Regions from separate parts of the Thiorhodovibrio litoralis genome, predicted to be linked through region 2. Evidence: predicted binding sites of a transcription regulator. Region 2 holds the regulator's gene; the other holds the start of a gene.
The links. The regulator sigma-54, encoded in region 2, starts transcription at its own class of promoters, with help from an activator protein. The targets are predictions, from matches to a motif close to TGGCANGNTNCNTGCTT.

Region 1 (4,623 bases), 1.1 Mb from region 2:
TCTGCTCGCTCCGGGTTGTTACGATCAAGCACCGTCTGGAACAGCACTTCCTTGGGTTGATAGGTTTCTTCAGGGGTAGGAGCGCCTACGCTGGAGTTGGCCAGGTTGGATGCCACGGTATTGAGTCGCACCGACTGGGCAGTCAGCGCCGAACCCGAGGTATTAAAGATGCTAAAAAAGTTGCTCATCAGCTGCCTCCGGATTGCAGGGCGGATTTCAGACCCGAGACCTTGCGGTTGAGGAATTCGACGCTGCTTTGAAACTGCATGGCATTCTCGGCAAAGGCGGCGTGCTCGAGTTGCGGATCGACGGTATTGCCATCCAGCGCCGGTTGCGCGGGGACGCGATAGAGTCGCTCCGGCGGCATGTCGACGGCTCCGGCGGTGTCAGGCGGCAAGTGGCGGTCGTTGGTGCGCTTGAGCGGCAAGCTATTGCCGCGTCCGGCTGCCTGTGAGAGCGCGTCGCGAAAGTCGACGTCGCGCGCCTTGTAGTTGGGGGTTTCGGCGTTGGCGAGGTTTGACGCCAACAACTCGGTGCGGTCCGCCCTGACCAGAAGGGCTTGCGGCGAAATGCCTAGTGCTTTGTCGAGAGAGAGGCTCATGGCTTGTCCTGCATGGCTGACCCAATGTCTTGGTCATGAACAAGCAATGCCCGTGCCAGCCGAAGTAGGGCGGAGCAAGCAGGAGGAAATCGATGGGCAATCGCGCGCGGGCGCGATTAGGGGATGAGGCGATCAGACCCGGCGCAGGACCGAGCCGCGCGGGGTGCGCTCGAGTTCGAAGGCTTTGGTGTAGGGGGAGACAGACTCGGAAGCGCCAATGAAGAGATAGCCGCCCGGGTCCATCTGCCGGGCGATACCGTCAAAAACTCGACTCTTGGTTTCGGCGGAGAAGTAGATCAGCACATTGCGGCAGAAGACAATGTCGAACTTGCCGAGCGTGGCGTAGGAGTCGAGCAGGTTGAGCTTCTGAAAGCGCACCTGGCGCTGGAGCTCCGGCTTGATCTTGTGGCCGTTCTCGACGGTGTCGAAAAAACGCTTGCGGCGCTCCTCACTCAGGCCGCGCACGATGCTCAGGCCGTCGTAGATGCCAGTGCGGGCCTCGGCTAGCGCCGACTCAGACAAGTCGGTACCCACAATGCTGGCGCTTGGCGCTTTCATCGGATTGGCGCTGGCATACTCGCTCAGCACCATGGCAATGCTAAAAGCCTCCTGCCCGGTGGAAGCGGCGGCTGACCAGACGCGGATGGAGCGCTTGGAAGCAGCAAGGTCCGGCAGGATGATGTGGTGCAGCATCTCGAACGGGTAACCGTCGCGAAACCAGGAGGTTTCGTTGGTGGTCATGGCATCGATGACGCGCGACTTGAGCTTGGGCTGGGCCGAGCTGCGCAACGCTCGCAGCAGCTCCTCGACGCTGGCGAAAGAGAACTCCTCGAGCAGGCGCGACAGGCGGCTGGAGACCAGGTACTGGCGGTTTGAGCCGAGCACCAGCCCGCAGCATTCGCTCAAAAAGCGAGAAAATTCAGTGTAGTCCTGCGGGTCAATCACGGTAACATGGCGCAATTATCTGGCAAGTTGATCTGGCAAGGTGGTCCGGCACGCATCGGAGTCTTTCCGGGTGCTTCAAGGGGTCGCTACTTCAAGCCTCATGCGTTAGCTGCTGGCGAGTATATTTCAAGATGGCGGCGGCAAGCTCGTCAGGATCGAATTTTGGCAGAAAATGATCCGCGCCAGCACGTTTTACCAGATCGGCATTGAACTGACCGCTCAACGAGGAATGCAAGATCACATTCAAGTGTCGCAAATGCGGGCTTTCGCGGATCTTGCGCGTCAGCGTGTAGCCGTCCATGCGTGGCATTTCAATGTCGGAAATCACTAGCGCGATCTGCTCGTGCGCGGGTTGGGTCTGCTCAAGTGTCTCAAGGTACTCCAGCGCCTGGAGTCCGTCGGAACGCGCCTCGACTGCAAAGCCGAGATCCGACACGCTGCGCTCGATCTGTCTGCGCGCTACCATCGAATCATCCACCACCAGTACGCGTTGTGCGCCATCGCCCGCGACCGCACGCGCCTGCTCTTTGAACTCCGTTGAAACCTCGCGTGCAAGTGGGTTGACTTGCACGAATACCCGTTCAACATCGATGATTTCAACCCAGCGGTTGTCGATCTCCGTGACCGCCACCAGAAAGCTCTCGTGCTCGGTGCCGCGCGGCGGGGGCTTGACCTTTTCCCAACTGACATTCACGATCCGGTCCACATTCGAGACCCAGAAGCCCTGCACCGAACGATTGAACTCGGTGACAATGACCTTGGCGTCCTGATTTGGCGAAATTGTCTGGGCGCCGAAGCCGATGGCGCTGGCCAGATCGATGATCGACACCGTCTTGCCGCGGATGTTGGCGACCCCGCAAACAATAGCCGCCGAGCCCGGCAGCTGGCGCAGTCGTGGCTTGGCGATGACCTCGCGCACCTTAAACACATTGATGCCGAAGGTTTGGGTGCCACCGAGATGGAACAGCAAAAGCTCCATTCGGTTCTGCCCGACCATCTGCGTGCGTTGGTCGACATCGTCAATAAATTGACTCATTAAACCTCCAGACCCTTGGCCCCGATCGCATGGGTGCCACTCATTGGATGATAGCCTAAAAGCGGCAACATGGCTTAAGCCATCGGCGGTTTTTGGTCCGCTGGCTGGTCGCTGCAACCGCGACTACTGCTCGCGCCGGCGCGGTCGGTAAAAATGGCCTCGGTCTTGCATTCTCCTGCGCAACGAACAGGAGCCGAAATCGCCTCATCGCCCATAGGCAAGACGGAGCAAGAGATGCAAACTATCAACCTCAGAACCCCGCAACCGAGGCGCCAGCGTCTGGCGCCCAACTGGCGCTGGCTGATCAGTGCGCCCTTGCTATGCTTCAGCGCCCTTTTCCTGGTCCAAGGAATCAGCGGCCAAGTGGGAATCATCGCGCAGGCAAACGCGGCCGGCTTGGCCGCCACTGAAGAGATCGAGCCGGTTACCAATATCCAGCGCGCGGCCAAGACCTTTCTTCATCATGTGGCGGGCGGCGATGGCGGTGCGAAGGTCAAGGTCTCCGTCGACCCGGTCGACCCGCGGCTGCGCCTTAAGCTTTGCGAGCATGACCTTCAAGCCAGTCTGGCACCGGGTGCGCGCAAAACGGGTAACACCAGTGTGAAGATCCAATGTCAGGGGCCGGTGCGCTGGTCGTTGTTCGTATCCGCCCGCGTCGAGCGCTTTGGCGCGGTCGTGGTGGCCGCCGGCCCGCTGAACCGCAGCAGCATGGTCATGCCCACGGACGTCAAACTCGAGCAGCGCGAGACCGGTGCCTTGTTGGGCGGCTACTACGATGATCTGACCGATACCGTCGGCATGCAGGTACGCCGCTCGCTACGCCCCGGTGACATCATCACCGATTCCCACCTGAAAACGCCGCTCTGGGTTGAGCGCGGTCAACTCGTGCGCCTGCTCTCCGAGGGCGGCGGCATACGCGTCAGCATGAGCGGCGAGGCGCTGGAGGACGGCGGCGCGGGGGATCGCATCCGGGTGCGCAACAACTCAAGCGAGCGGGTTGTCGAAGGTGTCATCGAATCCCCTGGCGTGGTCAGGATTCCGCTCTAACCCGCTGGTTGCATCGCGTTGAAGCGGGGTGGCACGATGATGTTGACGCAATTCCATGGGTTTTCATTTCCCGTTGCCTTCGCCGTTAGGCTAAGATTCGGTTAAGGCCGCTAGCGAATTTTGACAGCAAGATGACCGATGGACATCAAAAACCTGGGAGCGAATAAAGGTCGCGCGGAGCGAGTCGGGTCTAAGGGCTCCCCGCGATCCGCTGGCAAAAGCGGTGCTGCCGGCAAAGCGGCGGGCACATCTGCTGCTGCAAGCTCCGCTGCAAACCAGGGCGAGTCGCTTGAGCTGACAGCCCTTGCGCGCGCGCTCAGCGCCGCGCAGGCCGACGCAGCCACCGCGCCTTTCGACGCCGACCGGGTGCAGGAAATTCGCGACGCCATTGCCGAGGGGCGCTATCCGATCGACAACCGGCGCCTGGCGGACAAACTGATTGAACTCGAGGGGTTGCTCGATTAACAAGGGTTGATTATCCGCGGCAAGCCTTCAAAGTGAGCCTATACGTGAAACAGCAGCTTCATCCTCCGGGGATGACGCACCATGGACGTTAGCATGTCACAGCATCACAACTTTCTGCATGCACTCGATCACTCGATCGATCTCGCGGGCCAGCTCGAGAAGCTGCTGCTTGAGGAAACCGCCACGCTCGATGGCCGTGACCCTGAGCATCTGCAGGCCTTGGTGGAAAATAAGCAACGGGTGCTTGAGCAAATTGAACAAGCCACTGCGGGCTTGCAGCAGATTGTCGAGGCCGCCGGTCACACGTTCACCGCCGACGGCATGGACGCTTTTCTTAAGGATGGCGAGCCGACAGCGGCAGAGCACGAAACCGCCACCGTCGGCTGGAAGCGGCTGCGCGAACTCGCGGCCAGTTGCGAGCTGATGAACCGCACCAATGCCCAGGCGATCGAGCGCGGTCGTCAGCGCGTCGCCACCGCGCTGAAGTTAATCCGCGGCGAGGATGACAACGGCAATACCTATTCGGCAC
Region 2 (4,623 bases):
GCCGCGTTTCGCTGAAGCGGGTCATCAGCCGCTCGGTCTGGGCCTCAAGGAACATGACTTGGGGAAGGATGCCTTGCTCGCTCAGCGACATCAGTACCGCGGGGAGTTGGGACAGGTCGTCCGAATGGCTGCGCGCGTCGATGCCGACGGCGGTGCCAACGCAGTCCGGGCACAGCGCCCGATCGCTCTGGCGCAGCCCCAGCGCGAGCTCCCGCAACAGGAACAGTGGCAGATTGTCGATGCAGTTGTAGCCGATGTCTTCCAGCGTATTCAAGGCGACGCTTTTGCCGGCGCCTGAAAGTCCGCTTACGATGATGAAGTCCATATCCGCAGCCGCTTCGATAGCTTGGTCGATTGGGTCAGGTCCATGGCTCATGGAGGCGATGCTCGGTCTCCCAGGCGGGCACCTCCGCCGCCAGCAATCCGGCCTGACGTTCGGCCAGGTCCGATCCGGCGTCGTAGCCGCGGGTGCGCAGAATCTGGCTGCGCACGGCTGTTTCAAGCAGGACGGCAAGATTGCGTCCCGGAGCTACCGGGATGGTTATCTCTGGCACCGCGATGCCGAGAATGTTCCGTGTGGATAAACTGCCGCGCAGCCGGTCGATGCAGGCCAGCTCGCTGTTGTCAAAAAACCGCATGCTGATGACCAGGTTTAGGTGGTTTTTTTCGCGCACCGAACTTTCGCCAAACATGGCGCGGATGTTCAAGACACCAAGGCCGCGAACTTCAAGAAAATCGCGCAGCAACGGCGGGCAGCGCCCCTCGATGACCTCGGGCGCGATGCGTGCGAACTCGGGTGCATCGTCGGCGATCAGGCGATGACCGCGGGCGATCAACTCGAGCGCGAGTTCGCTTTTGCCGATGCCAGGGTCGCCGACCAGCAGCACGCCCATGCCGAGAACCTCGAGAAAAACCCCGTGCAAGGTGGTGCGTTCGGCAAAGGTGTGGGTGAGGACATGCTGGAGGTGCTCGACAATGTCCTGATCGTTGAGGCTCGATCCCAGCAGGGGCGTGCCCTCCTGCTCGGCGCGGGCGCGGAATTGCGCATCGGGCTCAAGCGCGTCGGCAAAGATTACCGCCACTGGGCTGGCGGTGAAAACCCGCGTCAGCATATCGCCGCGGGCGTGGGGGTGGAGATCGCGCAGGTACGCGAATTCGGCCTGACCAACAACCTGCACCCGGTTGGGGCGGATGCAGTTCATCGAGCCAACCAGGCGCTGGCGCGGACCCTCAGGTGGGGTTTGCAGCGGAATCCGCTGCTTCGGCGGCTCGAACAACCATTGCAGTTTGAGCGGTTCGCTCAGACTGTCGACGAGACTCTGCAGGGAGTCGATCGGCTTCACGCTGGTCTCAGGAACGCCGTGGGGACCCGTCTGGCGGCGAGCTGGGCAGAGAACTGGTCGGAGAGCTGGCTGGAGAGTTGGCCGGAGAGCTGCTTGGCGCAGCTTCTGCGGGGGCCGCTTCAGTCAGAAGCGCCAGCAGCGCGTCGGGCCCCTCAGCGTCGCGCAGCTTCTGTCGCAGCTGGTCCTGGTTGAATAGCGCGGCAAGGTCGGCCAGCAGCTGCAGATGCATTTCGTTGGCCGTCTCGGGGACCAGCAGCGCGAAGGCCAGGTCGACCGGCTGGTCGTCAATGGCATCGAAGGGAACCGGCTCGCGCATTTGGACGAAGGCGCCAATGGCGTCCGTCACTTCCGCCACCCGCGCGTGCGGCAGGGCGACGCCGTGCCCGAGCCCGGTGCTGCCGAGGCGCTCGCGCTCGAGCAGGCGGTCGAAGACGGACTCGCGGCTGAGCTCAGGCAATTCGCCGACCAGCAGTTCAGCCAGGGTCTCGAGCAGGCGCTTTTTGCTGCTGATACTGGCCGCGCCGAGCACCCGGTGTTCGACGATGAGTTGTGGGGGGAACATGGTTGGTGGCTCTCCCGTGGGAAACAAAAACCGGAGCCGGCATGACCGGCTCCGGTATGAATCAGCTAGAGACTCGAGTGATTTGCGTGCGTGATGCGATGAGTCTCTTGGCTTGGGTTAAGTCTCCGCCGGGTCCTCGCCGGGCGCGGGCTCGCTGGTGGCCGCGAGTTCGGCACTGGCGGCTTTGGCTCCCGGCGCGCGATGACTCTGGCGCTTTTCCTTGTATTTGATCACCTGACGGTCGAGTTTGTCGATCAGTCCGTCAATGGCGGCGTACATGTCTTCGTGCGTGGCGTCGGCAAAAACACTGGCGCCATTGATGAGCAGCGTGGCTTCCGCCTTTTGGCGGAGCTTCTCGACGGTCAGTATGACGTGCGCGTTGATGACATGGTCGAAATGGCGCTCCAGGCGGGAAAATTTATTATCGACATAGTCCTTAAGCGGCTCGGTGATGTCGATATGATGACCTGTGAGCTTGATTTGCATAGATTGTCTCTCCTGGATGATCGAACGCAACGATGGCGGCTACGCCAGCCCTGGGGGATTTCATCACAAAGGAAGCCCTTAGTGAAAATCGCGGTTAGTGAAAACTCCGGTTAGTGAAAATGCCGGTTAGTGAAATCCCCGGGCGGTCAGGCGAGGCGCTTACGCTCGTTTGAGGGCGGTATGCCCATGGCTTCGCGGTATTTGGCGACTGTCCGCCGCGCCACCTTGATGCCTTGATCAGATAAAACATCCGCGATTTTGTTGTCGCTCAGAGGCTTGTTGGGCGTCTCGGCAGCGACCAGTTTGCGGATGAAGGCTCTGATGGCGGTGGACGAACATTCGCCTCCTGAAGTCGTGTTGACATGGCTTGAGAAAAAATACTTAAACTCGAGAGTGCCCCTCGGTGTGTGCATGTATTTCTGCGTGGTGACGCGCGAGACGGTGGATTCGTGCAGCTCGAGTGTCTCGGCGATATCGCGCAACACCAACGGACGCATGGCTTCTTCGCCGAAGTCGAAGAAGTCCTGCTGCAGCTCGACAATTTTGCTCGCGACGCGCAGCACGGTGTCGTTGCGGCTGAGCAGGCTTTTGATGAACCACTGGGCTTCCTGTAGGTGGGATTTCATGCACTGGTTGTCGGCTGCCTTGTCGGCACGACGAATGAGCTGGCGGTAGCTCTCGTTGACGCGGATTCTCGGTGTGGTGTCCGGATTAAGCTCCACTGTCCAACGGCCGTTGCGCCGACGCACGAGTACGTCTGGCTTAATGTACTCGGGGCGCACCTCGGTCACGGCGGAGCCGGGGCGCGGGTTGAGCGAGCGGATCAGACTCAGTGCCCTGGCGAGGTCGTCGTCGCCAAGTTTGGTGCTGCGTCGCATGCTGTCGAGGTCGTTGCGCGCCAAGGCGTCAAAATGGTGCTCGCAGATGGCCAGGGCATGGTCGCGCTGCGGCTGGACGTCAGTGAGCTGACGCAGTTGCAGAATCAGGCACTCGCGCAGATCGCGCGCGGCGATTCCGGCAGGGTCGAAGGACTGAATACGATGCAGCACGGCATCGATCTCGTCGCGCTCCAGATCGGGGTCGTTGAGAATGTCTGGCAGTTCATCGAGGTCGAGACGCAGATAACCATCGGCGTCGATGGCGTCGATCAATGCCTCGGCAACGGCTCGGTCGCGTTCCCCGAAACGGGTCAGGTTGAGCTGCCAGTCGATGTGATCGTGCAGCGTCTGCGGGCGAGAGCGCTGCGCGAAGAGATCGAAGTCATTGCCGTCGCTGCCGTTGTTGCTTGGCGCGCTGCCGCTTGCTGTGTAGCTGTCGAAGGTATCGGCCCACTGACTGTCGGTCGGCAGCTCGGCCGGCATGTCATCGCGCTCAGGGCGCAGGGAGTCGTCGATGCGGGCGTCCTCGATCTGCCGTTCAATGTCACGCGCGGAGATGTCCTCAAGGCCCGTGCCCTGGTCGCCGAGGCTTTGCTCTGGCGGATCATCGTCAGCGCTCTCGAGCATCAGGTTGGATTCAAGCGCCTGCTGGATTTCCTGCTGCAGGTCCAGGGTGGAGAGTTGCAGAAGCTTGATGGCCTGCTGCAGCTGCGGCGTCATCGTCAGCTGCTGGCCGAGGCGCAGTTGAATGGTCTGCTTCATCGCGACGCTTTCGGTCAGACTCCGGCGTGATCAGGCATGAAGAGAAGGGTTCTCGCAGCGAATGAAACTTGCATAGGCATTCTTGATTGTAGCTGATCTTTTCCGCCTCGACGCAAGCTGGGGAGCGCGATCGGCTTTTGTCAGCGCCACGACCGTGGTGGCCTGGGGGCGAATGTGTTCGTGGGAAACGTTAGCAGCGCAACAGCGTCGGCTTACAGGCGGAAATGCTCTCCGAGGTAAACCGTGCGAACCTGGGTGTTGGCAAGCAACTCGGAGGGCGCGCCCTCGGCGATGACTTGGCCGTCGCTGATGATGTATGCGCGATCGCAGATGTCGAGCGTCTCGCGGACATTATGGTCGGTCACCAGCACCCCGATGCCGCGCTCGCGCAGATGAGTAATGATCTTCTTGATATCGACCACGGCGATGGGGTCGACACCGGCGAAGGGTTCGTCAAGCAGCATGATCTTCGGCTCGACCGCCAGGGCGCGGGCGATTTCGAGCCGTCGGCGCTCGCCGCCGGACAGACTCAGCGCCATGGATTCGGCGATATGCGCGATGCCGAGCTCGTCGAGCAGCGCCTCGCACAGCT

Region 1: flgA (flagellar basal body P-ring formation chaperone FlgA) is a predicted target of sigma-54. The motif match lies at 2,737-2,753, and genes of this name have one in related genera.

Annotation. Positions count from the first base shown of each region.
Region 1 is NZ_CP121473.1:333,831-338,453, forward strand. Features, by position in the region: gene flgC (flagellar basal body rod protein FlgC) at 1-188, opposite strand, end outside; gene flgB (flagellar basal body rod protein FlgB) at 188-601, opposite strand; gene Thiosp_RS01570 (CheR family methyltransferase) at 734-1,546, opposite strand; gene Thiosp_RS01575 (chemotaxis protein) at 1,638-2,582, opposite strand; gene flgA (flagellar basal body P-ring formation chaperone FlgA) at 2,817-3,629, shown strand; gene flgM (flagellar biosynthesis anti-sigma factor FlgM) at 3,768-4,094, shown strand; gene Thiosp_RS01590 (flagella synthesis protein FlgN) at 4,188-4,623, shown strand, end outside.
Region 2 is NZ_CP121473.1:4,707,771-4,712,393, reverse strand. Features, by position in the region: gene rapZ (RNase adapter RapZ) at 1-325, opposite strand, end outside; gene hprK (HPr(Ser) kinase/phosphatase) at 360-1,343, opposite strand; gene Thiosp_RS21480 (PTS sugar transporter subunit IIA) at 1,351-1,905, opposite strand; gene hpf (ribosome hibernation-promoting factor, HPF/YfiA family) at 2,023-2,391, opposite strand; gene Thiosp_RS21470 (RNA polymerase factor sigma-54) at 2,538-4,031, opposite strand; gene lptB (LPS export ABC transporter ATP-binding protein) at 4,244-4,623, opposite strand, start outside.